DNA from 4 places in the Bradyrhizobium sp. R2.2-H genome. Region 4 is predicted to be linked to each of the others. Evidence: predicted binding sites of a transcription regulator. Region 4 holds the regulator's gene; each other region holds the start of a gene.
What was found. Region 4 encodes PhoB, which activates phosphate uptake and scavenging genes when phosphate is short. Its sites were predicted from a motif close to TGTCATNNANCTGTCAT; they were not measured.
Positions count from the first base shown of each region.

Region 1: EDE08_RS05390 (ExeM/NucH family extracellular endonuclease) is a predicted target of PhoB. The motif match lies at 5,869-5,885, and genes of this name have one in related genera.
Region 2: EDE08_RS24910 (RNA degradosome polyphosphate kinase) is a predicted target of PhoB. The motif match lies at 3,075-3,091, and genes of this name have one in related genera.
Region 3: phnF (phosphonate metabolism transcriptional regulator PhnF) is a predicted target of PhoB. The motif match lies at 3,426-3,442, and genes of this name have one in related genera.

Region 1 covers NZ_SMBR01000002.1:280,936-288,461, forward strand. The annotation lists gene EDE08_RS05365 (nucleotide-binding protein) at 1-12, opposite strand, end outside; gene EDE08_RS05370 (hypothetical protein) at 377-514, shown strand; gene EDE08_RS05375 (aspartate aminotransferase family protein) at 536-1,852, shown strand; partial or broken gene EDE08_RS38990 (hypothetical protein) at 2,027-2,146, shown strand; gene EDE08_RS05380 (HlyD family type I secretion periplasmic adaptor subunit) at 2,396-3,718, opposite strand; gene EDE08_RS05385 (type I secretion system permease/ATPase) at 3,729-5,507, opposite strand; gene EDE08_RS05390 (ExeM/NucH family extracellular endonuclease) at 6,025-7,526, shown strand, end outside.
Region 2 covers NZ_SMBR01000010.1:41,842-49,367, forward strand. The annotation lists gene purN (phosphoribosylglycinamide formyltransferase) at 1-426, opposite strand, end outside; gene purM (phosphoribosylformylglycinamidine cyclo-ligase) at 426-1,499, opposite strand; gene EDE08_RS24900 (CDP-alcohol phosphatidyltransferase family protein) at 1,656-2,198, shown strand; gene EDE08_RS24905 (P-loop NTPase family protein) at 2,335-3,012, shown strand; gene EDE08_RS24910 (RNA degradosome polyphosphate kinase) at 3,167-5,356, shown strand; gene ppx (exopolyphosphatase) at 5,372-6,874, shown strand; gene EDE08_RS24920 (sensor histidine kinase) at 6,878-7,526, opposite strand, start outside.
Region 3 covers NZ_SMBR01000011.1:116,604-124,129, forward strand. The annotation lists gene phnK (phosphonate C-P lyase system protein PhnK) at 1-293, opposite strand, end outside; gene EDE08_RS26665 (alpha-D-ribose 1-methylphosphonate 5-phosphate C-P-lyase PhnJ) at 286-1,176, opposite strand; gene EDE08_RS26670 (carbon-phosphorus lyase complex subunit) at 1,173-2,276, opposite strand; gene phnH (phosphonate C-P lyase system protein PhnH) at 2,280-2,888, opposite strand; gene phnG (phosphonate C-P lyase system protein PhnG) at 2,893-3,369, opposite strand; gene phnF (phosphonate metabolism transcriptional regulator PhnF) at 3,476-4,204, shown strand; gene phnE (phosphonate ABC transporter, permease protein PhnE) at 4,337-5,185, opposite strand; gene phnE (phosphonate ABC transporter, permease protein PhnE) at 5,182-6,066, opposite strand; gene phnD (phosphonate ABC transporter substrate-binding protein) at 6,140-7,069, opposite strand; gene phnC (phosphonate ABC transporter ATP-binding protein) at 7,133-7,526, opposite strand, start outside.
Region 4 covers NZ_SMBR01000026.1:18,686-26,211, reverse strand. The annotation lists gene EDE08_RS37195 (ATP-binding protein) at 1-400, shown strand, start outside; gene pstS (phosphate ABC transporter substrate-binding protein PstS) at 545-1,558, shown strand; gene pstC (phosphate ABC transporter permease subunit PstC) at 1,737-2,726, shown strand; gene pstA (phosphate ABC transporter permease PstA) at 2,731-3,576, shown strand; gene pstB (phosphate ABC transporter ATP-binding protein PstB) at 3,573-4,394, shown strand; gene phoU (phosphate signaling complex protein PhoU) at 4,406-5,122, shown strand; gene phoB (phosphate regulon transcriptional regulator PhoB) at 5,155-5,862, shown strand; gene EDE08_RS37160 (GcrA family cell cycle regulator) at 6,111-6,623, opposite strand; gene EDE08_RS37155 (aspartate aminotransferase family protein) at 7,082-7,526, shown strand, end outside.

The sequences.
Region 1 (7,526 bases), on a different contig from region 4:
GGGGCGGCTCACCAGCATATCCATCGTGATTTAATTCCTCGCCCCCGACCGGGAAGGCAGGTGTCGGTTGCGCCTCGCAGGCCTCGCGAACCGCGACGGCGAAACCTGGTTGGCCATACCGGTAGCTCTGCAAACGGCGCGACCACGGCTTTGAGGCATAAGTTATCTGGCTGCGGCAGCCATAACATTAATCACGTTATCTGTAGCCGAGAAATAATACATATTTGCAACAGGGTGTCGTCCCTCGACCGTCGGTAGTCTGCGCACCGTTGTCCTACGTGTGGGCGTCTCCTTCGTTCAACGACATTGCTTGATCTTTTGAAGAACTCTCAGCGCCATCTCGAGTGCAGTATGGGCCGGTCTGACTATCCTGGTCATGGAGCAGAACACGGTGCTTGCGCTCTCGGTCGCCGATCGCGCCTATGTGCTGGAGACGGGGCGCGTTGTGCTCGATGGACCAGCAGGCGAACTCGAGCACAATGCGCGCGTACGCGAAGCTTATCTGGGCCGTTGAACCCGGAATCAAGGAGGCAAGATGTATCCCGCCAATCATTCTCAATCCCGAGATCTCTATCAGCGAGCGCTGAAGAGCCTGCCGGGTGGCAATACGCGCACCACGGTCTACATGAAGCCGTTTCCGATCTACGCAGCTTCGGGCGCTGGCTGCCGAGTCTGGGACGTCGATGGCAATGAATATATCGACTGCATCAACAATTTCACGTCTCTGATCCATGGCCATGCTCATCCCGCATTGATCGAGGCGGCGACCAAGCAGCTCGCGCTGGGCTCGGCCTTCGGCATGCCGACGGAATCCGAAGTCGAGCTCGCCGAATTGTTGGCAGCAAGGCTTCCATCGGTAGACCATGTCCGTTTCTGCAATTCGGGCACGGAGGCGGTGATGATGGCGCTGAAAGCTGCTCGCGCCTACACGGGTCGTCCGAAGATCGCCAAGTGCGAGGGTGCTTATCACGGCTCCTATGACTACGCTGAAGTCAGCCTCGATCCGACACCCGCGGCTTGGGGCGGCAACGCCCCGGTATCGGTAGCTTATGCCAAAGGCACGCCCGACAGCGTGCTCGCGGACGTCGTGACCATTCCGTTCAACGACGTCGAGGCGGCAGTGAGCTTGATCCGCGAGCATGGTCCCGAACTCGCTTGTGTACTCGTTGATCCGATGCCGAACCGAGCAGGTCTGGTTCCGGCGGACAGAGCCTACGTGGAAGCGCTCCGTCAGGTCACGCGGGAAGTCGGCGCGCTGCTTGTATTCGACGAAGTCATCACATTCCGTCTCGGCTATGAGGGTGCGCAAGGGCTTTGGGGGATCGATCCGGACTTGACTACGCTCGGCAAGATCATCGGCGGCGGCTTTCCGGTCGGCGCGATCGCCGGCGGCGAGAAGTTCATGTCGGTGTTCGATCCATCCTCTGGCAAGCCGGCGCTCCCGCACGGTGGCACCTTCTCGGCCAATCCCGTCACCATGCGCGCCGGGCTTGCCGCCATGAAGCTGCTCGATACAGCAGCCTATTCACGCCTCGATAGGATCGGCACCGCGGCACGCGACGGAATCAATGCGGCTTTCCGCAAGACCGGCGTTGCCGGGACCGCAGTCGGATTGGGCTCGCTACTCAAGATTCATTTTACGGATCGCAACGTCCGGGATTATCGTTCAGCCTACTTGAGCGAGATGGAAGCGAAGCGCCAGGCTGTGTTCACCGCCGGACTGCTCAATCGCGGGATACTGGTCGCGAGCTATGGCCTGATGGCGCTGTCGTTGCCGATGACCGATGCTGACGTGGATACGATTGTGAAGGCGGCTGCGGAGTCCCTGGAGGAGGTCGCCGCGTTCGGCTGATCAGGCTCTCCGTACCCGCGAACTGTTCCGACCGGCGCTCGCTTGACGCCGGATTGAGATCCTCATTCCTACCAGCAGGCTTGCGATGACCTCGTCGCGATCGTTCGCGACGGCAACACCGTGTTCGCAAAATAGCCGACAACGCCGGCAGACCAGTCCGCGGATCAACTTCGTCCAGGCAACAAGGTCGAAGGTCCCGCAATTGTGGAAACTGAGACGACGACCGTCCTGATTGGTGACGGCGAGCAGATCGAGGTCAATGATCTGGGATGGCTCGATATCGGGCTCAGGTGATTGAATGATGAGGCCGCTCGGCGTTTGGGTGCGCCACTCCGTCGGTTGGGTCTGGCCTGAACTGGTGACGTGCCGAGCGCGACCGCGATCTTGGCCTTAGGGCCGGCCTGAGGCGGACTCCGGCAACATCGGCACACCAGGCTTGCTCGCCTGGCGAGGGTCCGCAGATCTGACTCGTTCGGAAATTGGGATACCGTGCTGACGGCAATGCGGACGCCTGCTGGGCGACGATCGCGATAGGGACTTGGACTATTTCTGCCGCAGCGCGCGGGCGAGCTGATCTTCCAGCGGCTTGCGCAGGTAGGCGAGCGCCGTCCGCACGCCGTTCTGGATGAAGGCTTCAACCGGCATGCCGGGCACCAGAGCCTTGCCGTCGAGCTTGGCGAGTTCGCTCGCGTCGAGGCTGATGCGGGCGACGTAGTAAGCCGCGCCGGATTGCGGGTCTTTGGTCAGGTCGGCGGCGATCCGCGTCAGCGTGCCGTCGAGCTCGGGGGTCACCGCGGCGTCGAACGCGCTGAAGCGGAGCTTGGCAGATTGCCCGACCTTGAGCCGGTCGATCATTTGCGGATCGACCCGGGCCTCGACCACAAGCGAATCCTTCGGCACGATGAGCATCAGCTGTTCGCCCGCGGTGATCACGCCACCGACGGTGAAGACCGATTTCTGGTGGATCAGACCGTCCTGCGGCGCGCGCAATACCACGCGATCGAGCTGGTCCATCGCGGCGATGCGGCGTTCACCGAGATCGGCAAGCTTGGTCTCGACGTCGCGCAGTTCGGTCGCGACCTCGCGGCGCTGGTCCTGGACCAGCTGGATGATCTGCAGTTCGGTTTCGGTGATCCGGCCCTTGGCGCGTGCGATCTCGGCGATCAGCTGGCCTTCCTCGCCGGTCAGGCGGGAGGCCTCGCGCTCGAGCGCAGTGAGGCGCGCATAGGGCACCAGACGCTTTTCGTAAAGCTCGCGGACGCCCTCCAACTCGGTGTCGATCCAGCGGATCTGTTCGCGCTTCGACGCGATCTGCGCCTCCAGGCCGCGGATTTCGTCCGCGATCTGCGCCTTTCGTTCGCGCAGCTGCGATTGTTGGCCGCTGATCGCCTCGCGCCGCCGGGCGAACAGCGTGGTCTCGCCCTCGATCATCTCCGCGATCGCGGCGACGGCGCGGCGGGCGGCGATCTCGCCGGGCAGCGCCACCGCGTCGCGGCCGTTCTGCTCGGACTGCAGCCGGGCACGACGCACCCCTAGCTGGTTGAGCTGGTTTTCGATCAGCGCAAGGTTGGCGCGCGGCAGCGTCTCGTCGAGGCGGACCAGCATGTCGCCGGCCCGAACCTGATCGCCGTCGTTGACGTAGATGTCGGCGACCACGCCACCAGTCGGGTGCTGAACCCGGCGGACGTTGCTGTCGACCACCACCTGTGCCGGCGCGATCACGGCGCTGGCGAGCGGTGCGGTCATCGCCCAGACGCCGGCGGTGGACACCACGATCGCCAGCGTGCCGATTCCGAATCCGGTGGCGCGCCGGATATCGCGAAACGGATTGTTGCGGCGAGCATCGGGCGTGCGGGGTGCGGTCATATGGAGGTCCTCAACTGGCGGCGGCGGCCGGAACCGAGCGCGCATCGGGCACCGCCTGCAGCGCCGCTCCGCCGGGCACCGGATGAGCGGCGAGCGATTTGCGCAGCACTTCGTCCTTCGGGCCGAACGCCTGCACCTGGCCGGTCGCCAGCGTCAGCACGAGATCGACCGCGGCGAGCGCCGCCGGTCGATGCGCGATGATGACGGCAATGCCGCCGCGAGCCCGGACGCGCCGGATGGCGTCGGTCAGCGCGGCGTCGCCTTCGGCGTCCAGGCTGGCGTTCGGCTCGTCGAGCACCACCATGAACGGATCCTTGTAGAGCGCGCGCGCCAGCGCGATCCGCTGCCGCTGGCCGCCCGACAGGGTGGCGCCGGCTTCGCCGATCCGCATCTCGAACCCCTTCGGCAGCTTCAGGATCATCTCGTAGGCGCCGGCTGCCTTCGCCGCGGCGATCACCGCCGCCTCGTCGATCTCAGGGTCGAAGCGTGCGATGTTCTCCGCCACCGTTCCGTCGAACAATTCGACGTCCTGCGGCAGATAGCCGATCATGCCGCCGCGAATTTCTGCCGGCCACTGGTCGAGGGTGGCGCCATCAAGGCGAATCTCGCCGCGTGCGATCGGCCAGATCCCGACCAGCGCCCGCGCCAGCGTCGATTTGCCGGCGGCTGACGGGCCAATGATGCCGACCGCCTGGCCGGCTTCAAGTGCGAACGAGGCGTTGTGCACGATTGCTGTTGTGCCGCCGGGGGCGGCGATCGTTACTTGCTCGACCGTGAGCCGATGGAGGGCGCGTTCGGGCGCGACGTCGGGCTTCGGGGCGTCGCCGTTGCGCAGAGCGGCGCGGAGCCGTTCGCCCGCCTGTCGCGCGGCGAGGAATGGACGCCAGATGGAGATCGCCAGTTCCACCGGCGCGAGCGCGCGGCTGCCCATGATCGACGCGGCGATCATCACGCCGCCGCTGGCCTGCCCCTCGATCACCAGATAGGCGCCGAGGCCGAGCAGCGCCGATTGCAGCATGAAGCGCAGCGTCTTCGACAACGCGCCGAGCGATCCGGCGATATCGGCGTTGCGCTGCTGGGCGGCGACGAGATCGCCGTTGGCGGCCCCCATCCGGTCGATCAACCGCTGCTCCATCCCCAGCGCGGCCACGATTTCGGCGTTGCGCCGACCGGCTTCAAGCTGGACGCCGCGGATTGCGCCGGCACGCGACGCATCCCGGGTCGGCGCCCGCGTCAGCACTTCGGTGAGCAGCGCGATCCCGAACAGCAGCACCGCGCCCACGACCAGCGTCCAGCCGAGATAAGGATGCAAGAGAAAGCAGCCGGCGAGATACAGCGGCATCCACGGCAAGTCGAACAGGGTCGTCGGGCCGAGCCCGGATAGGAACGACCGGACCGAGTCCAGATCATGTGACAATTGCAGGCCGCGATTCGCGCCGCCGCCGCGTAGCGGCCCGCGCAGGATGTTGCAGACGACCGGTTGCCACAGCGCGGCGTGCAGTGCCGATCCGATCCGGGTCAGAATGCGCTGACGCAGCAGGTCGAACAGCCCTTGCATCGCATACGCCGCCGCCACCGCGATCGACAGCGCGATCAAGGTCGGAATGCTGTGCGATGGGATGACCCGGTCGTACACCTGCAGCATGTAGATCGAGCCGGTGAGCATCAGCAGATTGAGCACCGCCGAGAACAGTCCCACCGTCAGAAAGGCCGTTCTGCAGGAGGCGATCGCGGCCGACGCGAGATCGCCGGACGCGGGAGTCGACGCGGAGGACGTTGTTGCGGTCATCTTACTCAATTCAAAACGACGTCGGATCGTCACGGTCGGATGTGGTCGGCGTTCGTTAGCGAGGTTCAACGTCAGGCGCATGACAAAGCGCGGTGCGCGAAAACGCGGGCCGGCGGCAACGAGGCCGCGATCCCTGCGACGAAACGCCGCCATGGTTCGGAAGTTCGGCCGCGCAGACCGGGAATCGAAACCTGGCGTGGTCGCTCCTCGCGGCGGGCTGATTGAGCTGTAACGCGATGACCCATTGGCGATTGCTGCCGGCCGAGAGGTCGAGCGCGCCGTCCCGCGCAAAGCTGGTAGTTGGTTCTGTCGGTCTTCGCGGGGCTCTTCGGGCGGCAACTTCACCGGCCCGTTAACAAGCAGTCACCGATCTGTTGTCATCGGCGTTCTATCAAATCAGTAACGATACGTTAACCATTAACGATCCGTTAACAATCGGCCGTCTGGACCACGCCCTCGCGCATGCCGTGAGGCGGTGATCTGCGACGTCTTTTCTCAAGCGCTGGAGTGGCGATAAATGTCGACGACCCCTCATGTCCTGGCGAACGGCGATTTCCTGCAGGATTGGTCCAATACTGGCCTTATCACGACCAACGATGATTGGTCGGGGGTCGCATCGATCGTCGGCTATCTCGGCAACGATGTCGTTTCGGCCACCGGGGTGGACGCGCGTACGGCTACCGGACCGTCGTCAGGAGATGTCGACGTCGTCGCCAACCAGACCAACACCGCCATCACCAACGGCGGTGTGGCCGAATTCCAGATTGCCAACCCGACGGTGGCGCTGAACGGCTCGAACAGTGCGGATGCCCCCAGCCTCGTGATCCATCTCGACGCCACCGGCCGCAAGGATGTCCGGCTGAGCTTCGACGCACGCGACCTCGACGCCAGCACGGACGACGCCGCGCAGCAGATCAACGTGCAGTATCGGCTCGGTTCGAGCGGGGCGTGGAGCAACGTTCCGAGCGGCTACGCCGCCGACGTCACCACCGGCGGTGCCGCGACCCAGGTGACGCAGTTCGATCTGCTGCTGCCTGACGCCATCAACGGCCGCAGCGACCTCCAGGTACGCATTCTCACCACCAACGCCGTCGGCAATGACGAGTGGGTCGGCATCGACGACATCCGCGTCACCAGTTCGTCCGAATCGTCAATCGAAGCTCAGCACGTCGCCTTCGCGCCGGATTCACTTACGGTGTCGCATGACGAAGGTAACAGCGGTCAGACAATCTTCGAGTTCACCGTCGAGCGCAACGGTGGCACCACGGGCGACGTGGCGTTTTCGGGAGTGATCGCTTCGGCACAGACCGATGCGGCCGACTATGTCGGCGGCGAGCCGGTCAGCTTCAGCGGCACCATCGCCGCGGGAGAGACCTCCGCGGTCGTGACCGTCACCGTCGCCGGCGACGCCGTCAATGAGCCGAACGAGAGCTTCACGCTGACGCTGCAGGACGTTTCCAATTCGGCGGCCGTGACCACCACGATCGGCAGCGCCGCGACGGCGACCGGCACCATCGTCAACGACGACGTCGGCATTACCAAGATCAGCACGATTCAGGGCAGCGGAACCAGCAGCGCCATGGTGGGCCAGACTGTGACCGTCGAAGCCATCGTGGTCGGCGATTTCCAGAACGGCGATGCCGGCGCCAACCGCAATCTCAACGGCTTCTATCTCCAGGAGGAAACCACCGATTCCGACGGCAACGTACTGACCTCCGAGGCGATATTCGTCTACGGGAGCGCCACCGACGTCCAGATCGGCGACCGGGTGCGCGTCACCGGCTCGATCAGCGAATATTTCGGCCTGACCGAGCTCACCGCCAGCAACATTTCGGTCGTCCAGGCCGGCGCGGTGGCCGACGTCGACACGATGGCGGTGCAGATCGACCTGCCGTCGATGGGCACTACGCTGAGCCAGGACGGCGACTACCAGCCTGATCTTGAAGCCTATGAAGGCATGCTGGTCACGATACCGCAGACCCTGACCGTCACCGAGCAGTACAATCTCGACCGGTTCAA
Region 2 (7,526 bases), on a different contig from region 4:
GACGAAATGCACCGTGGCGCCCGACAGCTTGACGCCGGCGCGCAGGGCCTGGCCGTGCGGGTCGAGGCCGGGGAACGACGGCAGCAGCGAGGGATGGATGTTGAGCATCCGCCCGTACCAGGCCCTGGTGAATTCCGCCGTGAACAGGCGCATGAAGCCGCCGAGACAGATCAGCTCGATGCCATGCCGGTCGAGCGCTGCCTGCAGCACCTTTTCGAAGCCGGCGCGGTCCTTGCCGAACGGCTTGCTCTCGATCACCTCGGTCTTCACGCCGCTCGCCCTCGCCTTTTCGAGTCCGAGCGCATCGGGCTTGTTCGAGATGACGAGCGAGATCTCCGCCGGAAAGTCCGCGGCAGCGGCGGCCCTGATCAGCGCGGCCATGTTGGAGCCGCGTCCGGAGATCAGGATGGCAACGCGGCGCTTCATCACAGCGCCAGATCGAGGTGGCCGTTATAGACGACGCGATTCTCGCCTTCGGCCGGGATCACGGTGCCGAGCTGCGCCACGGTTTCGCCGGCGTCGGTGAAGACCTCGACGACCTCATCGACCTTGTCGGGCTCGACGATCGCGATCATGCCGATGCCGCAATTGAAGGTGCGCAACATTTCCAGCTCGGCGATGCCGGCCTGCGCCGCCAGCCATTTGAACACCGGCAGCACCGGCAGGCGTGCCAGATCGATGCCCACGCCGAGATGCTTGGGCAGCACGCGCGGGATGTTGTCGGTGAAGCCGCCGCCGGTGATATGGGCAAGCCCCTTCACCGCGCCGGTCTCGCGGATCGCGCGCAGGCAGGATTTGACGTAGAGCCGCGTCGGCGTCAGCAGCGCGCCGCCGAGCGTCATCACGGGCGCAAACGGCGCCTGTGCCGCGAAGCCGAGACCGGATTGTTCCACGATCTTGCGCACCAGCGAGAAGCCGTTGGAATGCACGCCTGATGAAGCAAGACCGATCACGGCGTCGCCCGCGGCGATGTCCTTGCGCGGCAGCAGCGTACCGCGCTCCGCAGCGCCGACGGCAAAGCCGCCGAGGTCATAATCGCCGTCCTTGTAGAGGCCGGGCATCTCCGCGGTCTCGCCCCCGATCAGGGCGCAGCCGGATTCCCGGCAGCCCTCCGCAACACCCGCGACGATCGCGGCGGTGGCCTCGGGATCGAGCTTGCCGCAGGCGAAATAGTCCAGGAAAAACAGCGGCTCGGCGCCCTGCACCACGAGGTCGTTGACGCTCATGGCAACGAGGTCGATGCCGATGCCGCCATGCAGCCCGGTCTCGATCGCGATCTTGACCTTGGTGCCGACGCCGTCGGTCGCGGCTACGAGGACCGGGTCCTTGAAGCCGGCCGCCTTGAGGTCGAACAGGCCGCCGAAGCCGCCGATCTCGGCGTCGGCACCCGGCCGTGCGGTGGCGCGCACCATCGGCTTGATCAGGTCGACCAGGCGGTTGCCCGCGTCGATATCGACGCCTGAATCGGCGTAAGTGAGGCCGTTTTTGCGGTCGGTCATGCCCGATTTCCAGTGGGTTTGCGGCTGGTTACGTCGAATTCCGGGGACACGCAATGGCTCGCATGGCGCTCCTGCCTATACTATGTAGATATCAACCGGTTCAGCCTCCCGCGGGGGCCGGATTCGAGGTCAGACCGGGTGCCGGGAAGCGCTTTCGTGAGTATTCCGAACATCATTACCCTGGGCCGCATCATGCTGGTCCCGATCATCGTCTGGGCCATCGTGTCGAGCCAAATGGAGGTCGCCTTCGCCGTCTTCCTGATCGCCGGCATCAGCGATGCCGTGGACGGCTTTTTGGCCAAGCGCTTCAACATGACGAGCGAACTCGGCGCCCTGCTCGATCCGCTCGCGGACAAGGCACTGCTGGTCTCGATCTACATGGCGCTCGGCATCTGGGGCGCGATCCCGCGCTGGATCGTGATCCTGGTGGTCTCGCGCGACATCATGATCGTCGCCGCCGTGATCGTATCCTGGTTGTTCGACCGGCCGGTCGAGATGAAGCCGTCGAAGGTATCCAAGCTCAACACCGTGGCACAGGTGGCGTTCGCGGCGCTGGTGCTGGCGGCGCTTGCCTTCGGCTTCAAGCCGGCACCTTATGATATCATCCTGATGGGCCTCGTCACGATCTTCACGCTCTCCTCCGTGTCGCTCTATCTCGTCGAGTGGCTGCGGCACATGAGCACGATCGAGGCCAAATGAGCCGGGATGCGGCCCCGCAAAAGGCCAAGTCTCACAAGATCAAGTCTCGCAAGATCACGTCTCGCACGAACAAGTCCCGCGCGATCAAGTCGAACCTCTCAAACGGGCCGGCGCGCCGGCATGGAGCAAAGCAAGCGTGGCAGGCCGCGTCCATCCCCGACAATTGGCGTTCGCACTTCCGCATGCGGAGAGCCTCAGCCGGGATAACTTTCTCGAAGGCCCCGCCAATGCGGCCGGTCTCGGCCTGATCGACAGCTGGCCGGAATGGCCGAACCGGATCATGTGGCTGGCCGGCCCGGAAGGAAGCGGCAAGAGCCATCTCGCCGCGATCTGGGCCGAGGAAGCCGGCGCCCGTTCGACCACGGCCAATGCGCTGACCGCGGCAGGCGTTCCGGGCGCGCTCGCCACCGGCGCGCTGGTGGTCGAGGATCTCAAGGCCAAGGATTTCGACGAGCGTGCCCTCTTTCACCTGATGAACCTCGCCCGCGAGGACGGCGCCTACGTCCTCCTCACCGGACGCGAGGTGCCGGCCGCTCTGGAGATCGAGCTTCGTGACCTGCGCTCGCGTCTGCGGGCCGTTCCGGTGGTCGCGCTGCTGCCCCCCGACGACCAGCTCTTTCGCGGCCTCATCGTCAAATTCTGCGCCGACCGCCAGCTCAATGTGGACGAGAGCGTCGTCGGCTACCTCGCCACCCGCCTGGAGCGGTCCTCGGCCGCGGCCCGGCAGGCCGTGGAGCTGCTCGACAGCGAAGCCCTCCGGCTCGGCCGTCCCGTGACCCGGGCGCTCGCCGCCGAGCTGCTCCGGGACGCCTGATCGGCCCCGTAGGCCCAACGCCTTCTGCAACGGCTTGACGCGGCGGAACGGCGGAACATCAATGTCATCGAAACGTCATCGCTGTAACACATGCTCCCCCCGGGTTTTGCGCATAAGTCGCAAAGTGAGGCGAGACAGGATGGACCGACTTCTGATGGACTCTGCGCAAGCTGTTGAAATTAAAGAAAAAGCCCCGGAAGCCGAGGGCCTGCCGGCGATCGCATCCAGTCCCGAACGGTTCATCAACCGCGAGCTGTCCTGGCTGCATTTCAACCGCCGCGTCCTGGAGGAATCGGTCAATCCCAGCCACCCCGTGCTGGAGCGGGTGCGATTCCTGTCGATCTCGGCGAATAACCTCGACGAGTTCTTCATGGTCCGCGTCGCCGGCATCAAGGCCCAGGTGCGCGAGGGCATTGCCGAGCGCAGCCCCGACGGCCTGACGCCGTCGGAGCAGCTCGCCCTGATCAACCGCACCGTCTCCCAGCTCGCCTCGGACCAGCAGGCGATCTGGCGCGACCTGCGCAGCGCGCTGGCCGAGGTCGGCATCGTGCTGGTCGACGGCAAGGACGTCTCCAAGTCGGAACGGACCTGGGTCGAGGACTATTTCCTCAACAACGTCTTCCCGCTGCTGACGCCGCTCGCGATCGATCCGGCCCACCCCTTCCCGTTCATTCCGAGCCTCGGCTTCACCATCGCGCTCCAGCTCACGCGCGCCGCCGACGGCAAACAGATGAACGCGCTGATCCGCATGCCCGGCAAGATCGACCGCTTCATCCGCCTGCCCGCCGAGGGCACGGTGCGCCTGATCTCGCTGGAGCAGGCGACCGCTCTGTTCATCAACCGCCTGTTCCCCGGCTACAATCTGCACGGCCAGGGCTCCTTCCGGATCATCCGCGACTCCGAGCTCGAAATCGAGGAAGAGGCGGAGGACCTCGTCCGCCTGTTCGAGACCGCGCTGAAGCGCCGCCGCCGCGGATCCGTGATCCGGCTCGAGATCGACGCCAAGATGCCTGAGGAGCTGCGCAGCTTCGTGCAGCATGCGCTGTCGGCGGCCGATGACGAGGTGTTCCTGGTCGACGGCGTGCTCGCCATGAACGAGCTCTCCCAGCTCACCCGACTCGACCGGCCTGACCTCGAATTCACCCCCTACGTGCCGCGCCATCCCGAGCGCGTGCGCGAGCATGGCGGCGACATCTTTGCCGCGATCCGGCAGAAGGACCTCGTCGTCCATCACCCCTACGAATCCTTCGACGTGGTGGTGCAGTTCCTCCAGCAGGCAGCGCGCGACCCTGATGTCGTCGCGATCAAGCAGACGCTCTACCGTACCTCCAACAACTCGCCGATCGTGCGCGCGCTCGCGGAAGCGGCCGAAGCCGGCAAATCGGTCACGGCGTTGATCGAGCTGAAGGCGCGGTTCGACGAAGAAGCCAACATCCGCTGGGCGCGCGATCTCGAACGCGCCGGCGTGCAGGTCGTCTACGGCTTCCTCGAACTGAAGACGCACGCAAAACTCTCGATGGTGGTGCGCCGCGAGGGCGGCAGTCTCACGACTTACGTCCATACCGGCACCGGCAACTATCATCCGGTCACCGCGCGCATCTACACCGACCTCTCCTACTTTACCTCCGATCCGACCATCGGCCGCGATGCCGCGCGCGTGTTCAATTTCATCACCGGCTATGCCGCGCCCAGCGACCTCGAGAAGATGGCGGTGTCGCCGCTGACGCTGCGCAAGCGCATCATCGAGCACATTCAGGGAGAGACTGCGCATGCGCGGCACGGCCGGACCGGCGCGGTCTGGATGAAGATGAACGCGCTGGTCGACCCCGACATCATCGACGCGCTCTACGAGGCCTCCCAGGCCGGCGTCCAGGTCGAGCTCGTGGTGCGCGGCATCTGCTGCCTCAGGCCCGGCATCCCCGGCCTGTCGGAGAACATCCGCGTCAAGTCGATCATCGGGCGCTTCCTGGAACACGGCCGAATCTACTGCTTCGGCATGGGCCAGGGCCTGCCGAGCGCGAAAGCGGCTGTGTATATCTCGTCCGCCGACATGATGCCGCGCAACCTCGACCGCCGCGTCGAGGTGCTATGCCCGCTGCAAAATCCAACGGTGCATCAGCAGGTTCTCGAACAGATCATGGTCGCCAATCTGAAGGACAATGAGCAGAGCTGGCAGTTGTTGCCGGACGGGTCGTCAACGCGTATGAAGACCGCGAAAGGCGAGGAGCCTTTCAACGTCCACAACTACTTCATGACAAATCCGAGTCTGTCTGGCCGTGGAAAGTCGCTCAAGGAATCCTCGCCGCGTCGTCTCACGCGCCGGAACGAACGTCATCCATCCTGATCGGGGATCCGCGACGTGAAGCGGCCGCGCAAGCGCGGCTCGAGCGTCGCGGTTATCGACATCGGCTCCAACTCGGTCCGTCTCGTCGTCTACGAGGGACTGACGCGGAGCCTCATCCCGATCTTCAACGAGAAGACCCTGTGCGGCCTCGGGCGCGAGGTGCAGAGCACGGGTCTGCTCGCGCCCGACGCCGTCGACAAGGCGCTGACCTCGCTCAAGCGTTTCCGCGCATTGTGCCGCGTGATGCAGGTCGGGCGCGTGTTCGCAATTGCGACCGCGGCCTGCCGCGACGCCTCCAACGGCCCCGACTTCATCGCCAAGGCCGAGCGCATCTGTGCGGTGCAGATCGAGATCCTGTCAGGACCCCGCGAGGCGCGGCTGTCGGCGCTGGGGGTGATCTCCGGCATCCATCTTCCCGACGGCATCGTCGGCGACCTCGGCGGCGGCTCGCTCGAGCTGATCGACGTGCGCAGGAACAGCGTGCGCAGCGGCGTGACGCTGCCGCTCGGCGGTCTCGCACTCCAGGACCTCGCGCACAAATCGCTCAAGCGCGCCGATCGCATCGTGCGCGAGGAGCTCGACGAGTTGCCGCAGCTCACCGCAGGCCGCGGTCGCACTTTCTACGCCGTCGGCGGCACCTGGCGCGCGCTCGCGCGCATCCACATCATCCAGAGCGGCTATCCGCTCCAGGTGATGCACGGCTATTCGATTTCGTCCGCCGAGGCGCTCGACTTCTCCCGCCGTCTCCGTCGCCTCGCTGCCGCCGACATGCTCGCCGACATCGAGATCGTAGCCGATGCGCGGCGCCCGCTGCTCACCTATGCGGCGCTTGTGCTCGAGCACGTCATCCGCGTTGCAAAGCCGAAGAACATCGTGTTCTCGACCTTCGGTGTGCGCGAAGGCCTGCTGCACGAGAAGCTGCCGGAGACCGAACGCAACAAGGACGGGCTGATCTGCGCGGCCGAGGAGCTGAACCAGTTGCTGTCACGCTCGGCGAAGCACGCCCGCGAGCTGATCGCCTGGACCGACCGCCTCGTGCGCGTCGTGAAGCTGCGCGAGACCGAAGAGGACCGCCGCCTGCGCCGCACCGCGTGCCTGCTGTCCGACATCGGCTGGCGTGTGCATCCCGACCATCGCGGCGAGCAGACGCTCAGCCTCGTCGTCAACGCCAATTTCGGCGCGATCACCCACACCGAGCGCGCCTTCGTCGGCCTGTCCGTATTCTATCGCTATGCCGGCCTGAGCGAGGAAAACCAGCCGCCGACCACGATGCAGGAGCTGTTGACGCCAGCCCAGCTCGAACGCGCGCGCCTGCTGGGCGCTGCATTCCGCGTCGCCCACCTGATCTCGGCGGCGCGTCCGGGCGTCCTGCCCGCCACGCATTTCCGCAGCGAGGGCCGTAAATTGATGCTGGTGTTCGAGCACCGGCTCGGAGACCTCGTCGCCGACCGAGTTGGCAGCCGCTTCCGCCAGCTTGCCCGCCTGATCGGCCGTGCCGGCTCGATCGTGAGGCGCTGACAATCAGAAGCAGCGCGACGCTGCCTGGCCGTCGGGGCGCGCAACGAGCGGCTGGTCACGGCTGTCCTCCGGCGCGACAACGGCTTTCAGTCCGCCGAGTTCGGAATCGGCGAGAACAAGCTGCCATCCATAGGCACTGAGCACGTCCTGAACGATCGCAAGGCCGAGGCCGGCGCCGTCGCCGCGCTCATCGAGCCTTACACCGCGTTCGAGCACGCGGGCGCGTTCAGCGGACGCGATTCCCGGCCCGTCGTCCTCGACCGAGATCGCCGGATTCGCGGTGGCATCGGCAGCAATACGTACTTTGCTCTTGGCGTGACGGGCGGCATTTTCCAGGAGATTGCCGAGCACTTCGGCCAGATCGGTGCGATCGAGCGGCACGCTCGGCTCGCCCGTTATGCAGATCTTGAATTCGAGCCGCTGCGCAGTGGGCGTGCGCGCCAGCGTAAGCACCAGGGACTCGACGAGCGGTCTGAGGGGCGTGGAAACTTCGCCGCGCTGTCGTGCCGTCCCCCGCGCCCGGGCGCGTGCCAGCTCGCGGTCGACGTGACGGCTCATCGTGTCGCCGACGGCTTCGATTGCCAGGGCGACGTTCTGCTCACCTCGCTGGCGCAATAGTGCGACATCGGCGGCGAGTGCGGCGAGCGGCGTC
Region 3 (7,526 bases), on a different contig from region 4:
AGGAAACGTCGCTCGGCTTCACCGAGCGTCGTGAGATCGCGCGTGACGCCGTCGCGCATCCGGTAGGACACATGGCCGGCGCTCGGTGCCAGCTGGCCCGACAGCATCTGCAGCAGCGTCGACTTGCCCGAGCCCGACTCGCCGACGATCGCCAGCACCTCGCCGGGATAGAGCGCGAAGGAGACGTCGCGGCAGGCGGCGATGCGACCGAAGGACTTGCTGAGGGACTGCGCCACCAGCAGCGGCTGGTCGTTTTCGAGCGTATCGCGATCGGCCAAGCCTTGATCAACCATGTGAGCCCGCCTTCTCCCTGTACGGCGCAGCGCTGAGGCTGCCGTGATGGCCAGCGGCCTGGCGGCCCTCGCAATAATCGGTGTCTGAACAGACGAACATCCGCCCGCCCTGGTCGTCGGTGACGATCTCGTCGAGATAGGAGTCTTCCGCGCCACAGAGCGCGCAGGGCGCGTTGAAGCGGTAAGGCTCGAACGGATGATCCTCGAAATCGAGCGAAACCACCTGCGTATAGGGCGGGATTGCGTAGATGCGCTTCTCGCGGCCGGCGCCGAACAATTGCAGCGCAGGACAATTGTCCATCTTGGGATTGTCGAACTTCGGCGTCGGGGACGGATCCATCACGTAGCGCGCGTTCACCTTCACCGGATAGGCGTAGGCGGTCGCGATATGGCCGAAGCGGGCGATGTCCTCGTAGAGCTTGACGTGCATCAGACCGTACTCGGCGAGCGCGTGCATGCGCCGCGTCTCGGTCTCGCGCGGTTCGAGGAAGCGTAGCGGCTCGGGGATCGGCACCTGATAGACCAGCACCTGGTTTTCATTCAGCGCCGTCTCCGGGATGCGGTGGCGGGTCTGGATCACCGTCGCCTCCGCCGTCGCGGTCGTCGTCGCAACGCCGGCGGTCTTGGCGAAGAACTTTCGGATCGAGATCGCGTTGGTGGTATCGTCCGAGCCCTGGTCGATCACCTTCAGCACGTCCTGGGGACCGAGGATCGCGGCGGTGACCTGCACGCCGCCGGTGCCCCAGCCATAGGGCATCGGCATTTCGCGGCTGGCGAACGGCACCTGGTAGCCGGGAATGGCGATCGCCTTCAGGATCGCACGGCGGATCATCCGCTTGGTCTGCTCGTCGAGATAGGCGAAGTTGTAGGCGGGCGCGTTCATTCCGCGGCTTCCTTCATGGCATCGGGCGCATTGGCATCCACGAACTCCTGCCGCAGCTTGCGGAGCAGGCCGAGCTCGGACTGGAAGTCGACGTAGTGCGGCAGCTTCAGATGCTCGACGAAGCCTGTCGCCTGGACGTTGTCCGAATGCGACATCACGAACTCCTCGTCCTGGGCGGGAGCGAGTGCCTCCTCGCCGAGCTCGCGGGCCCGCAGTGCGCGATCGACCAGCGCCATCGACATGGTCTTGCGCTCGCTCTGGCCGAAGGCAAGGCCATAGCCACGGGTGAAGCACGGCGCTTCGGTCGCAGAACCCTTGAACTGATTGACCATCTGGCACTCGGTCAGCTCGATCGAACCGAGCGGCACGGCGAAGCCGGCGTCTTCCGCGATGAATTCGACCTCGACTTCGCCGAAGCGGATCTCGCCGGCGAAGGGATGGTTGCGGCCATAGCCGCGCTGGGTAGAATAGCCCATCGCCAGCAGGAAGCCTTCGTCGCCACGCGCCAGATTTTGCAGGCGCAGGTCGCGATCCGCCGGGAAGTTCAGCGGCTCGCGGGTGAGATCGCCGACCGGCGCGCCGTCCTCGGCCTGGGGCGAGGATTCGATCAGCCCATCGCGGCCGAGAATGTCGGTCACGCGCGGCGTAGGCGCGGTGGGCGCCTCAGCCGTCGCTGGCGCGTCGGGAACGAAGCCTTCGGCGAGCGAGGGGTCGAGCAGGCGATGGGTGTAGTCGAAGGTCGGCCCGAGGATCTGCCCGCCGGGAATGTCCTTGAAGGTGGAGGACACCCGCCGCTGCACCCGCATCGCGCCGGTGTCGACCGGCTCGCTGGCGCCGAAGCGCGGCAGCGTGGCGCGGAAAGCGCGGACCAGGAAGATCGCCTCGATCAGATCGCCGCGCGCCTGCTTGATCGCCAGCGCCGCGAGCTCGCGATCGTAGAGCGAGCCTTCGCTCATGACGCGGTCGACGGCGAGGCCGAGCTGCTCCGAGATCTGGTCGATCGTGACCTCCGGAACGCTCTGGTCGCCCCGCCGCTTATGCGCGAGCAGGCGATGGGCGTTCTCGATGGCGCGTTCGCCGCCCTTGACTGCGACATACATGGTTCAGCTTCCCTTGCTCACGACGCGCGTAGTGCGCGGGATCGCAACCACGGCGTCATCGGCGACCAGCACCACGTCGACGCCGCGCGGAAACAGCGCCTCGTTGATCCGCAGGCGCTCGAACAGGTCGAAAGGCTTGATCGACGCCTGCAGCGTCGCGACACCGTCGATGCCGGGGCCATGCAGCTCGAAGCCGCGCCCGGAGGCCAGGCCGTCGACCTGAATGATCACCGTGGTCGAACGATCCGGGTATTCGCTCGTCCCGAGCGCAAAACGGTCGAGCGGCGGAAGCGCCGTGCCGTCGCTGATCAGCGCGAAGCTCGCGATCGAGCAATCCTGCACCACCGGCGCGCCGGTATGAAATTTCAGCCACTTCACCAGGTCGGAGCTCTCGGCCATCCGCACATCGAGCCAGAGCGGCGTGTCGTGGTCGAACAGCGTGAGCGCGATCGCGGCGGTGCCGCGCATCATCGTATCAGGCGCTCCCGCCATCGGCACGATGCGCTGGACCGAGCCCGGCCGCGCCATGGCGTCCATGACCGAGCGAAAGGTCGATTGCGCCGACAGCACCTTGTCGGCAAAACCCGGCGGCAATTCCGCAATCGTGGTCATGATCTCAGCCCTCACCGCGCACCATGGTGTAGAAATCAACCTTCGTCGCGGCGGTCTCGGCCGCCGCCTGCTTGCGCCGAATCATAAGCTGCTCTCGCAAGGGCACGATGACACCCCGCTCCACCGCGCCGCCGTAATCACGGGACTGGACCAGCGCATCGCACAACGCGATCAGCCGCGCCTTGTCACCATCACGGCCGAGCGTGTAGCCGAACCCGACCTCGCCGCTCGCAAGCCGCACCGCGGCACGCGACACCGTCGCCTCGCCGAGATTGAACGGAGCGCCGTCGCCGCCGACCCGGCCGCGCAGCATGACGAGGCCGTTTTCGGGCGCGCGCAGATCCTGATGGGCCGGAAGGGCCGAGTCCAAGGCCAAGTTGCGGAGGCGAGCGGCGATCTCGCCCGCCTCCGCTTGCGCCAGCACCGCCATCGCGGCCCTGCGCTGGGCTTGCTGATTGTTGTGCTGCGTCACCTGATCCACCAAACTTGCCGCATCGAAGTTGTCTATGATAATAGACAACTTCATACGGATACGCCATGACTGTTTCGTGACAATGATGTGATTTCTGGAGTAGGTTTCCCGCGACATGAGCATGCAGGACACAGCCTCCTCGGGCGTCGCGCTATGGCGCCTCGTTGCCGACGGCATCGAGCGCGGCATCGCCGATGGCCGCTTTGCGGCCGGCGACAAGCTGCCGGGCGAGATGGAGATCGCCGAAACCTACCGCGTCAACCGCCACACCGTGCGGCGCGCGCTGGCCGCCCTCGCCGAGCGCGGCCTGGTGCGGGCCGAGCGCGGCAGCGGAACCTATGTCGAGGCGCAGAAGCTCGCCTATCCGCTGCGCTCGCGCACGCGTTTTTCCGAGATTGTCGGTGCGGGCGGCCGCGAACCGCATGGGCGGCTGATCGATGCGACCGACGATGTCGCGACGCGCGAACTCGCGCGGGAGTTGGGACTGAAGACCGGCGCGCCTTTGATACGGATCGAGGCGATCCGCCTCGCCGACCGCACGCCGATCTGCGTGTCCACCACCTGGCTGTCGGCGGAGCGGTTTCCGGACGCCGGCGCCGTGTTCGCGGCGACGCGCTCGATGACCAAGCTTCTCGCGCATTACGGCGTGCGCGACTATCGCCGCGGTGCGACCCGGATCACGGCCGGCATCGTCGATGCGACCGATGCCTCACGGCTGGATCTGGCGCTGGGCCGGCCGATCCTGGTGGTCGATGCGACCGACCACGATCTCGAGGGCAGGCCGCTGCTGACGAAGCACTCGCGCTTCGCCGCGGAACGGGTGGAATTTGTGGTGGAGTCGTAGCTCTTCCCTCTCCCCTTGTGGGAGAGTGCCGTAGGGTGGGCAAAGGCGCACTTGCGCCGTGCGCACCATCTATCCTGTTCTCGGTAGAAATGGTGGGCACGCTGCGCTTTGCCCACCCTACGGCATCGACGTTCAGGCCACAGCCCGCCTGCCGATGATCGCAAAGCGCAGCTTGCCCGAGATGAAATCGATCGCGGCCACCGCAATCAGGATCATCAGGATCAGGAACGAGACCTTCTGCCATTCCAGCACGCGGATCTGCTCGGCGAGCTGGAGGCCGATGCCGCCGGCGCCGACGATGCCTATGATGGTGGCCGAGCGCGTGTTGGATTCGATGTAGTAGAGCACCTGGCCGGCGATGACGGGGAGCACCTGCGGCATCAGGCCGAAGCGGATCTCGTGCAGGGCACTGCCGCCGGAGGCGCGGATGCCCTCGACTTCCTTCTGGTCGGCGGTCTCGATCGCTTCCGAGAACAACTTTCCGAACGCGCCGAAATCCGACACCGCGATCGCCAGCACCCCGGCAAACGGCCCGAGACCCACGACATTGATCCAGACCAGCGCCCAGATCAGCGTGTCGACGCCGCGTATCGAATCGAGGAAGCGCCGGACCGGGAAGCGGAAGAGACCCGACGGCACGATGTTGCGCGCCGCAAGCAGGCTCACCGGCAGCGCGAACAGTGCGGCGAGCGTGGTACCGAGCAGCGCGATCGACAACGTCTCGCCGAGCGCCTTGAGATACAGCGGCAGCGATGAGCCGGGATCTGGCGGGATCATCATCATCGTGATCCAGCCGAGCTGGCTGACGCCGGCAAGGAGACGCGACAGCGAAAAGTCGAGGTCGACCAGCCCGAAAACCAGAATCGCGAGCGCGGCGGCGATCATCGCCGGCGTCGCGAGACGCGCGGACGCCGGCCGGCTGAAGACATCGGGATAGCGCGCGCGAAGCTGTGTCGTATCGATCTCGGGATGGCGGCTCATGTCCGTGCCTCCTTGCCGAACAGGCGGCTACGCAACCAGCCGGTGCCGATGTCGATGAGGAAGACCGTGACGATAATGGTCAGGAGGATCGCGCTGACGTCGGAATAGTAGAACTTGCGGATCGCAACAATCAGCTCCATCCCGATGCCGCCGGCCCCGACAAAGCCCATCACCGAGGCTTCTCGCACGTTGATCTCGAAGCGCAGCAGCGCGTAGCTGACATAGCCCGCGATCACCTGGGGCAGCACGGCAAAACGCATGCAGGACAGCCAGCTTGCCCCGGTCGAGCGCACGCCTTCGACCGGCCTCATGTCGGCATTCTCGACGATCTCGGAGAACTGTTTGCCGAGCGCGCCGGTCGAATGGATGGCAATCGCCAGCACGCCCGCCATCGGTCCCAGACCGAAGGCGATGACGAAGATCAACGCGAACACGATGCTCGGCACGGTACGAGCGAATTCGAGCAGACGGCGCACCACGAACAGCAACCAGCGCGCCGGCGCGGTGTTTTCGGCGGCGAAGAAGTTCAGCGCGACCGCAAAGATCGCTCCGATCAGCGTGCCGACATAGCTGATCAGCAGCGTCTCGCCCAGGAGCTTCAGCCATTTGTGCCAGCCCCAGAACCATTCGCCGATGTCGGTCCAGACGCGCTGGCCATTGTCGAGCGTGAAGATGCGATCGAAGTAGCTGACGAAATTGCCGAAATGGGCGAAGAAGGTGCGCAGGTTCACTTCGGCGCCGATCGCAGCGACGAGCAGCGCGGCGATGAACAGCACGGCGCCAAGCAGCAGGCGCAATCGCTTGCGCGCGACCGCCTTACGGTAAGCCGCATTCAGCGCAGCCAATTGTTGCTCGGGAAGGATCGAGACGGCGATGGTCATTCGGTCGGAGGCGAGCCAGTCATGGAAAGAGCCGGGTCGATTGACCCGGCTCGAGGTGCGTTGTCCCGAACGATCAGGACGCCTTCTTGCGCAGATGGTCGACGAACTTAATCAGCTCGATCGTCTTGTTGTAGTCTTCGTTCGTGACCGGATCCCAGGGCTTGTTCTTGCCGTCGGAGAGCTTCTTGAAGGCTTCGGGGTCCTTCTGTGCTGCTTCCAGGAACGCCTTCCTGATCGCGGCCTTCATGTCGTCCGGAAGGTCGCTGAGATAGGCGACGGGCGAGTTGATGATCATGTCCGACTTCACGATGACGCGGAAGTCCTCCTTCTTCATCGGCGTACCGTCGGCGCTCTTCACCATGCCTTTGTTGAGCATGCGGGTCAGGTTGGAATCGTCATCGGCATTCCACCAGTTGGCGGCGACGTCCACGGTACCTTGCGCGAGCGCCAGCACCGCATTCTCATGGCTGCCGGTGAATACGACCTTGGAGAAGTAGGCCTCGGGATCGACGCCCATCTGGTTCAGCTTGAATCGGGGCATGTTGTTGCCCGACGTCGAGTTCGGGTCGACGAGCCCGAGGTTCTTGCCCTTGAGGTCCTCGACCTTCTGGTAAGGCGATTTCGCCAGCACATAGAAAACCGAGTAGTAGCCCTTTGAGCCGTCAGCATTGACCTCGATCGCGAAAGCATCGGTCTTGACACCGGTCAGCCGGGCGCGGGCGAAGGCTGCAGGGCCGTAATAGCCGATCTGGATATTCCCGGCGCGCTGGCCTTCGATCACGGCGGCGTAGTCGTTGGCGACGCGCAGCGTGACCTTCGTGCCGAGCTCCTTCGACAGATAGTTGATGAAGGGCGTAAAGCGCTCGGTGACGCCGGAGGCGTTCTCGGCGGGAACCACGGCGAGAGTGATCTCCGGGTACTTCTTCCGCCAGTCTTCGGCGGAGGCGGAGGTGGTGAAGGCCAGGGCCGCGGCACCGGCAAGAATCAATCGACGAGTAATCATGATACCCCTCTTCTTCAGCTGGAGTTCGTTTGACGCGAAACGTTGAGTGTGTGCTTCCGCCGCTCAGGCGGCGGCAGCGCTGCCGAGCGCAGGAACCTCCTCGGGCGCGGCGGCCGGCGCAGCGCCCATGGCCTCGTTGGCCTCGAGATCGTAGAGCTCGCGCGCGACCTGGTCGGTCAGTGCCGACGGCGCGCCGTCGAACACCACGCGGCCCGCGGCCATGCCGATCAGGCGGTCGCAATAGCTGCGGGCGAGATCGAGCGAATGCAGGTTGCAGAGCACGGTGATGCCGAAATGCTTGTTGATGCGCAGCAGCGCATCCATCACGATCTTGGTGTTGCGCGGGTCGAGCGAGGCGATCGGCTCGTCGGCCAGAATAATATCGGGCTGCTGCACCAATGCGCGGGCGATCGCCACGCGCTGCTGCTGGCCGCCCGAGAGCTGATCGGCGCGCTGG
Region 4 (7,526 bases):
TCTGCCGGAGCCGCCGGTGATGATCGCAGGGGACCGCGAGGAACTGCTCCGCCTGTTCGAGAACCTGATCGAGAACGCGCTCAAATACGGCGCTTCCGGCGGACGCGTCATCGTGTCGCTGACATCAAGCGTCGCCACTGATGGAACTCAGGAAATCCGGGTCCTGGTCCGCGATTTCGGCCCCGGCATCGCGCCCGAGCACCTGCCGCGGCTGACCGAGCGCTTCTATCGGGTGGACGTCGGCGACAGCCGCTCGCAGGGCGGGACTGGGCTCGGATTATCGCTGGTGAAACATATTCTTAACCGCCATCGCGGCCGACTTCTGATCGAGAGCGTGCCCAGGCAGGGCGCGACTTTCACGGCGTGTTTTCCCCAGGCGAGGATTTCGGCTTCGGCCTAAAAATCAAGCGAATTCAATCGCTTGGTTGCGTCATCCAACTGTCACGAAACCTTCGTAAAAGCACAGCCGACCGCTCCTAAACGGGCGGTGTGGGGAGCGCGATCGGGCGCGGATGGCGCTTCGTTCCCCTGTATGGAGACCAGCATGAATTTCCTCAAAACCATGGTCGCTGCTGGCTTGATCGCCGCATCGACGACGGCAGCCTTTGCGGCCGACATCACCGGCGCCGGCGCGACGTTCCCGTTCCCGCTCTATTCCAAGTGGGCTGACGCCTACAAGAAGGAGACCGGCAACGGTTTGAACTACCAGTCGATCGGTTCGGGCGGCGGCATCAAGCAGATCCAGGCCAAGACCGTGACCTTCGGCGCGAGCGATATGCCCCTCAAGCCCGAGCAACTTGAAAAGGACGGAATGATCCAATGGCCGCAGGCGATGGGCGCCTTGGTGCCGGTCGTCAATCTCGAAGGGATCAAGTCGGGCGAGCTGGTGTTTTCTGGCGAGTTGCTGGGCGACATCTATCTGGGCAAGGTCAAGACATGGAATGACCCGGCGATCGCCAAGCTGAATCCCAAGGTGAAGCTCCCCTCGGACGCCATCACCGTCGTGCGTCGGTCGGACGGCTCCGGCACCACGTTCATCTGGACCGATTTCCTTACGAAGACGAATGCCGAGTGGAAGTCGAAGGTCGGTGCCGGTACCGCGGTCGAGTGGCCAACGGGTGTTGGCGCCAAAGGCAATGAAGGCGTCGCCGGCAATGTCAGCCAGACCAAGAACTCGATCGGTTATGTCGAGTATGCCTATGCCAAGCAAAACAAGCTGACCTACGGCGCCCTGATCAACAAGTCTGGTAAGACCGTGCAGCCGACTGTTGCGGCCTTCCAGGCTGCAGCCGCCAACGCCGACTGGGCCGGCTCCAAGAACTATTATGTGATCCTGACCGACCAGCCCGGTGAGACGTCGTGGCCGATTACCGGCGCGACCTTCATCTTGATGCACAAGGATGCGACCGACAAGGCGGCGTCCCAGGAAGCCATCAAGTTCTTCAAGTGGGCGTTCGAGAAGGGCGACAAGATGGCGGAGGAGCTCGACTACATCCCGATGCCCGACACGGTCGTGAAGCAGATCGAGAAGACGTGGGCTGCCGAGATCAAGAGCTGATTGCAGCGTACTGAAACTCGCGCTCCGCCTCGGCGGGCGCGAGTGAAAGAGCGGCCCGGAATCCCAGGATTCCGGGTCCTTGAGACCACCCGGAACGACGCGGGCAAACCGTCGAAAACGACCGCCTTTGGCGGCATGCAGATGGCGTAAGGCAAAACAGGGGATCGGCGTGGCAGAGATGGCCGTTCAGAGCGATGTAATCGACGATGCCGGACCGTATGATCGCGCCAAGGCCTTGGGCGCGTTCAAGCTCGGTGACATCACCTTCTACTGGATCACGCGGCTTTCCGCGATCTCGGTGCTGCTCATTCTCGGCGGCATCATCCTTTCGCTGATCGTGGGCGCCTTCCCGGCGATCAAGGAATACGGCCTGTCGTTCCTGTGGACGCAGCGCTGGGCCCCTTCGGCCGATCCGCCCGTGCTCGGCGCGCTCGGGCCGATGTACGGCACGCTCGTCACCTCCTTCATCGCGATGCTGATCGCCATTCCCGTCGGTCTGGGCATTGCGATCTTCCTCACCGAGCTTTGTCCGCAATGGCTGCGCCGCCCGATCGGCATGGCGATCGAGCTGCTCGCCGGCATTCCCTCGATCATCTACGGCATGTGGGGCTTCTTCGTGCTGGGCCCGTTCCTGGCCAACACCTTCCAGCCCTTCATGATCCGGGTGTTCGACGGCGTGCCCGTGCTCGGCGCGATCTTCGCAGGTCCCCCGTCCTATCTCAGCCTGTTCAATGCCGCGCTGATCCTCGCCATCATGGTGCTGCCCTTCATCACCTCGATCTCGGTCGACGTGTTCAAGACGGTGCCGCCGGTGCTGAAGGAAGCCGCCTACGGCGTCGGCTGCACCACGTGGGAAGTCGTGCGCAGCGTGGTGATCCCCTATACCCGCGTCGGCATCATCGGCGGCGTCATGCTGGCGCTGGGCCGCGCGCTCGGCGAGACGATGGCGGTGACCTTCATCATCGGCAATTCGTTCCGCATCTCTTCATCGATTTTCGCCCCGGGCACCACGATCTCGGCGGCGATCGCATCCGAGTTCGCCGAGAGCGACGGCCTGCACCAGTCCGGCCTGATCCTGCTCGGCCTGCTCCTGTTCGTGCTGACGTTCTTCGTGCTCGCGGCCGCGCGGCTGATGCTGATGCGCTTGGAAACCAAGGCCGGAAAGTGAAGCCATGAACCCGATCTATTCGCGCCGCCGCCGCTGGGACATCGTCATCCGCGGCCTCTGCATCGCAGCCGCCGCCTTCGGCGTCACCTGGCTCGCGCTGATCCTGATCACGCTGCTGTACAACGGTCTGGCCGGGCTCAACCTTCAGGTCTTCACCGCAGACACGCCGCCGCCCGGATCGACCGAGGGCGGCCTGCGCAACGCCATCGTCGGCTCGGTGATCATGACCGTGATCGGCGTCGGCATCGGCGCGCCGCTCGGCATGTTCGCCGGCACCTATCTTGCCGAATACGGCCGCAACGACAGGCTGACCTCGGTGATCCGGTTCATCAACGACATCCTGCTCTCGGCGCCCTCGATCATCATCGGCCTGTTCATCTACGGTGCGGTCGTGGTGCCGATGCGAGGCTTCTCGGCCATCGCCGGCGCGCTGGCGCTCGCCGTGATCGTGATCCCGGTCGTGGTGCGCACCACGGAGGACATGCTGCTGCTGGTGCCGAACCCGCTGCGTGAAGCCGCCAGCGCACTCGGCCTGCCGCGTTCGCTGGTGATCAAGCGCATCGCCTACCGTGCGGCGCGCTCGGGCCTCATCACCGGCGTGCTGCTCGCCACCGCCCGCGTCGCCGGCGAGACCGCGCCGCTGCTGTTCACCGCGCTGTCCAACCAGTTCTTCAGCCTCGGCCTGGACAAGACGATGGCCAACCTGCCGGTGACCATCAACAACTTCGTGCAGAGCCCCTACGCCTACTGGAAGCAACTCGCCTGGAGCGGCGCGCTGCTGATCACCCTGACTGTGCTTGCCCTGAACATTGGCGCCCGCATCCTTGGTGCCGAGAGGACCGCAAAATGAGTGAAATGTCTATTTCCGTAAGCGCGCCGACCGTTCATCCCGGCTCGCAGCCGCTGCCCGAGGCGCCTGCCAAGGTCACCGCGCGCAACCTCAATTTCTACTACGGTGAGCACCATGCGCTGAAGAACATCAATCTGGCACTGGGCACCAATCGCGTCACGGCCTTCATCGGCCCGTCCGGCTGCGGCAAGTCGACCCTGCTGCGCATCTTCAACCGGATGTACGACCTCTACCCGGGCCAGCGCGCCACCGGCCAGCTGTTGCTCGACCATACCAACATGCTCGACCCCAAGCTCGACCTCAATCTGCTGCGCGCCCGGGTCGGCATGGTGTTCCAGAAGCCGACCCCGTTCCCGATGACGATCTACGAGAACATCGCCTTCGGCATCCGCCTCTACGAAAAGATCTCGAAGTCCGAGATGGACGATCGCGTGGAGAAGGCGTTGCGCGGCGGCGCGCTGTGGAACGAGGTCAAGGACAAGCTCAACGCCTCCGGCCTGTCGCTCTCCGGCGGCCAGCAGCAGCGCCTCTGCATTGCCCGCACCGTCGCGGTGCGGCCCGAGGTGATCCTGTTCGACGAGCCGTGCTCGGCGCTCGACCCGATCTCGACCGCCAAGGTCGAGGAGCTGATCCAGGAATTGTCCGAGAACTACACGATCGCGATCGTCACGCACAACATGCAGCAGGCGGCGCGCGTCTCCGACAAGACCGCCTTCATGTATCTCGGCGAGTTGATCGAGTTCGACGACACCAGCAAGATCTTCACGTCGCCGAGCGACCGGCGCACGCAGGATTACATCACCGGCCGGTTCGGCTGAGGAGACGGAACATGGGTTCTGAACATACCGCAAAGGCTTTCGATACCGACCTCCAGGAACTCACGCGCCTGGTCGCCGAGATGGGCGGCATCGCCGAGCGCATGATCGTCGATTCCGTCGACGCGCTGATCCGCCGCGACGTCACGCTCGGTCAGCGCGTCGTCGCCACCGACGCCGAACTCGACATGCTGCAGAAGCGCATCGAGGAGCGCGCCGTGCTCACCATCGCCCGGCGCCAGCCGATGGCCGTTGATCTGCGCGAGATCGTCGGAGCCATGCGCGTCGCGACCGATCTCGAGCGCATCGGCGATCTCGCCAAGAACATGGGCAAGCGCGTCGCGGCGCTGGAGACGGATTTTCATCCGCTGAAACTGTTCCGCGGCCTGGAACACATGACCGACCTCGTGCAGCAGCAGGTCAAGTCGGTGCTGGACGCCTATGCCGCGCACGATCTGCCGGCAGCGATGGCGGTGTGGAAGGGCGACGAGGAAGTCGACGCCATCTGCACCTCGCTGTTCCGCGAACTTCTCACCTACATGATGGAGGATCCGCGCAACATCTCGTTCTGCATCCATTTGATGTTCTGTGCCAAGAACATCGAGCGGATCGGCGACCACGCCACCAACATCGCCGAGACCGTGTTCTACATGATCGAGGGTCAGGCGATCACCGACAAGCGGCCGAAGGGCGACATGACGACCTTCGCCACGACGGTGCCGAATACCTAAGCGGTGCCGAGTACCCAAGGAGCGACGACAACATGGGCGCACGCATTATGGTGGTTGAGGACGAGGAAGCTCTCACCGAGCTTCTTCGCTACAACCTCGAAGGCGACGGCTATGACGTTGAGACGGTGATGCGCGGCGATGACGCCGACACCCGCCTCAAGGAGCACATTCCCGATCTGATCGTGCTCGACTGGATGCTGCCGGGCCTGTCGGGCATCGAGCTGTGCCGGCGGCTGCGCACCCGTCCCGAAACCAAGCAACTGCCGATCATCATGCTGACCGCGCGCGGCGAGGAAAGCGAGCGGGTGCGGGGACTTGCGACCGGTGCCGACGACTACATCGTCAAGCCGTTCTCGGTGCCGGAGCTGCTGGCCCGCGTGAAGGGCCTGCTCAGGCGCGCCAGCCCCGAGCGGCTCGCCACCGTGCTCGCCTATGGCGACATCGAGCTCGACCGCGACAAGCGCCGCGTGGCGCGTTCGGGCCGGCCGATCGATCTCGGCCCGACCGAATATCGTCTGCTGGAGTTCTTCCTGGAGCATCCCGGCCGCGTGTTCTCGCGCGAGCAGCTGCTCGACAGCGTCTGGGGCCGTGACATCTACATCGATGAGCGCACTGTCGACGTCCACATCGGCCGCCTGCGCAAGCTGCTCAATCTCGGCCGCGAGCAGGATCCGATCCGTACCGTCCGCGGCGCCGGCTATGCGCTGGACGATCGTTTCGCGAAGGCGGAGCAGACGTAGGCCGGTTTAGCGAGCCGCGGCTACAACATCGGTGTCGTCCCGGACAAGCGTAAGCGCAGATCCGGGATCCATAACCACAGACAGTGCTTATCCTGCGAAAAAGTAGCTCCGAGTCGCCGTAACCAGATCCTGCGGTGGCTATGGATCCCGGATCTGCGCGCGCCCGTGGCGCGCTTGTCCGGGACGACATCGGATGTGTTGAGGCACCGTCGTGCGACGGCTGCAGTCAGCCAACTAAATCCGCAAACTCACCGCGTGCCCGGCTTCGCCGGTGCGCGACGGCGGTCCGCTGCGGGTTGATACGCCACGCGCGAATGCTGGGCGCAGTAGGGCAGGCCGGAGAGCGCCTTGCCGCCGCAGAAGAAGAAATCCGGGCTCGAGGGATCGCCGACCGGCCAGTGGCAGGTCGCCTCGTTCAATTCCAGCAGTGACAGCCGCTGGCTCATCGGCACCACATTGTCGTAGGTGACGGGTTCGGCCTCGACCTCGACCTCGAAGGCCTGCGCCAGCGCGGTGTTGCCGCGGGCAACGGGGCGGGTCACCCGCATCATGTGCTGTGCGGGGCGCGCCTTGCGCGGCCGGGGCGCTGCCGACGAAGGGCTCTTGGCGCGGCCGGACAAGCCGAGCCGGTGCACTTTGCCGATCACGGCATTGCGGGTCACATTGCCGAGCTCAGCCGCGATCTGGCTGGCCGAAAGTCCGGCCTCCCAAAGCTTCTTCAGCTGCTCGACGCGATCATCGGACCAGGTCAAAACCGTCATTGCACCCTTTCCCTCGCTGCGCGCCTGCCATCCTGGGGCCTTCGCAGCGATTGCCTAAGCCTTCAAAAACCCGTGCCGCCAGAATCCCTTAAGGCTCGCCGGGCGCGCTCAAGACGCCCGAACGTTTACGCCGGTACATGAGGACTTAAGGGATCAGAACTGCTGCACGAGATGTCGTATCTGACAGTCCAAACGCTACAATATGGCGTGACTCCCGCGCAAGAGTCCGCCGACTCGCGTCCACATGTTCCGTGGTGAAAAACCCGCAAAATCGGCACCGCAAGACTACGGATTCAGCGTTTCGCGGGGCTTTCCGGGCGGCATTGACACCCGTCTTGCCAAGCATAAGATAGTGCCACGTGCCGCCCTTAAAAGGCGGCACGTTTCGTTTTCCGGGCCGGTCAATGGTGCGTTGCGCAATGCACGCGTCACACCGTCCGCAACATTCAAGTGACGTCATGACCAACAGCGCCGCGCCGCATTTGCTCCCCGTTTTCGCCAGGGCCGACCTCGGTTTCGAGCGCGGAGAAGGCTGCTGGTTGATCGCGACCAATGGGGATCGCTATCTCGATTTCACTTCCGGCGTGGCGGTGAATGCGCTCGGCCATGCGCATCCCACGCTGGTCAAGGCGTTGCAGGAGCAGGCGACGAAGCTCTGGCACATGTCGAACCTGTTCCAGAGCCCGGACGGCGAGAAGCTCGCGGCGCGTCTGTGCAATGAAAGTTTTGCCGACTTCGTGTTCTTCTGCAATTCCGGCGCCGAGGCGCTGGAAGGCGTGATCAAGCTGGTGCGCCACCATCACTTCTCCAAGGGCCATCCCGAACGCTATCGCATCATCACCTTCGAGGGCGCCTTCCATGGCCGCACGCTGGCGACGCTGGCCGCAACCGGTTCTGCAAAAT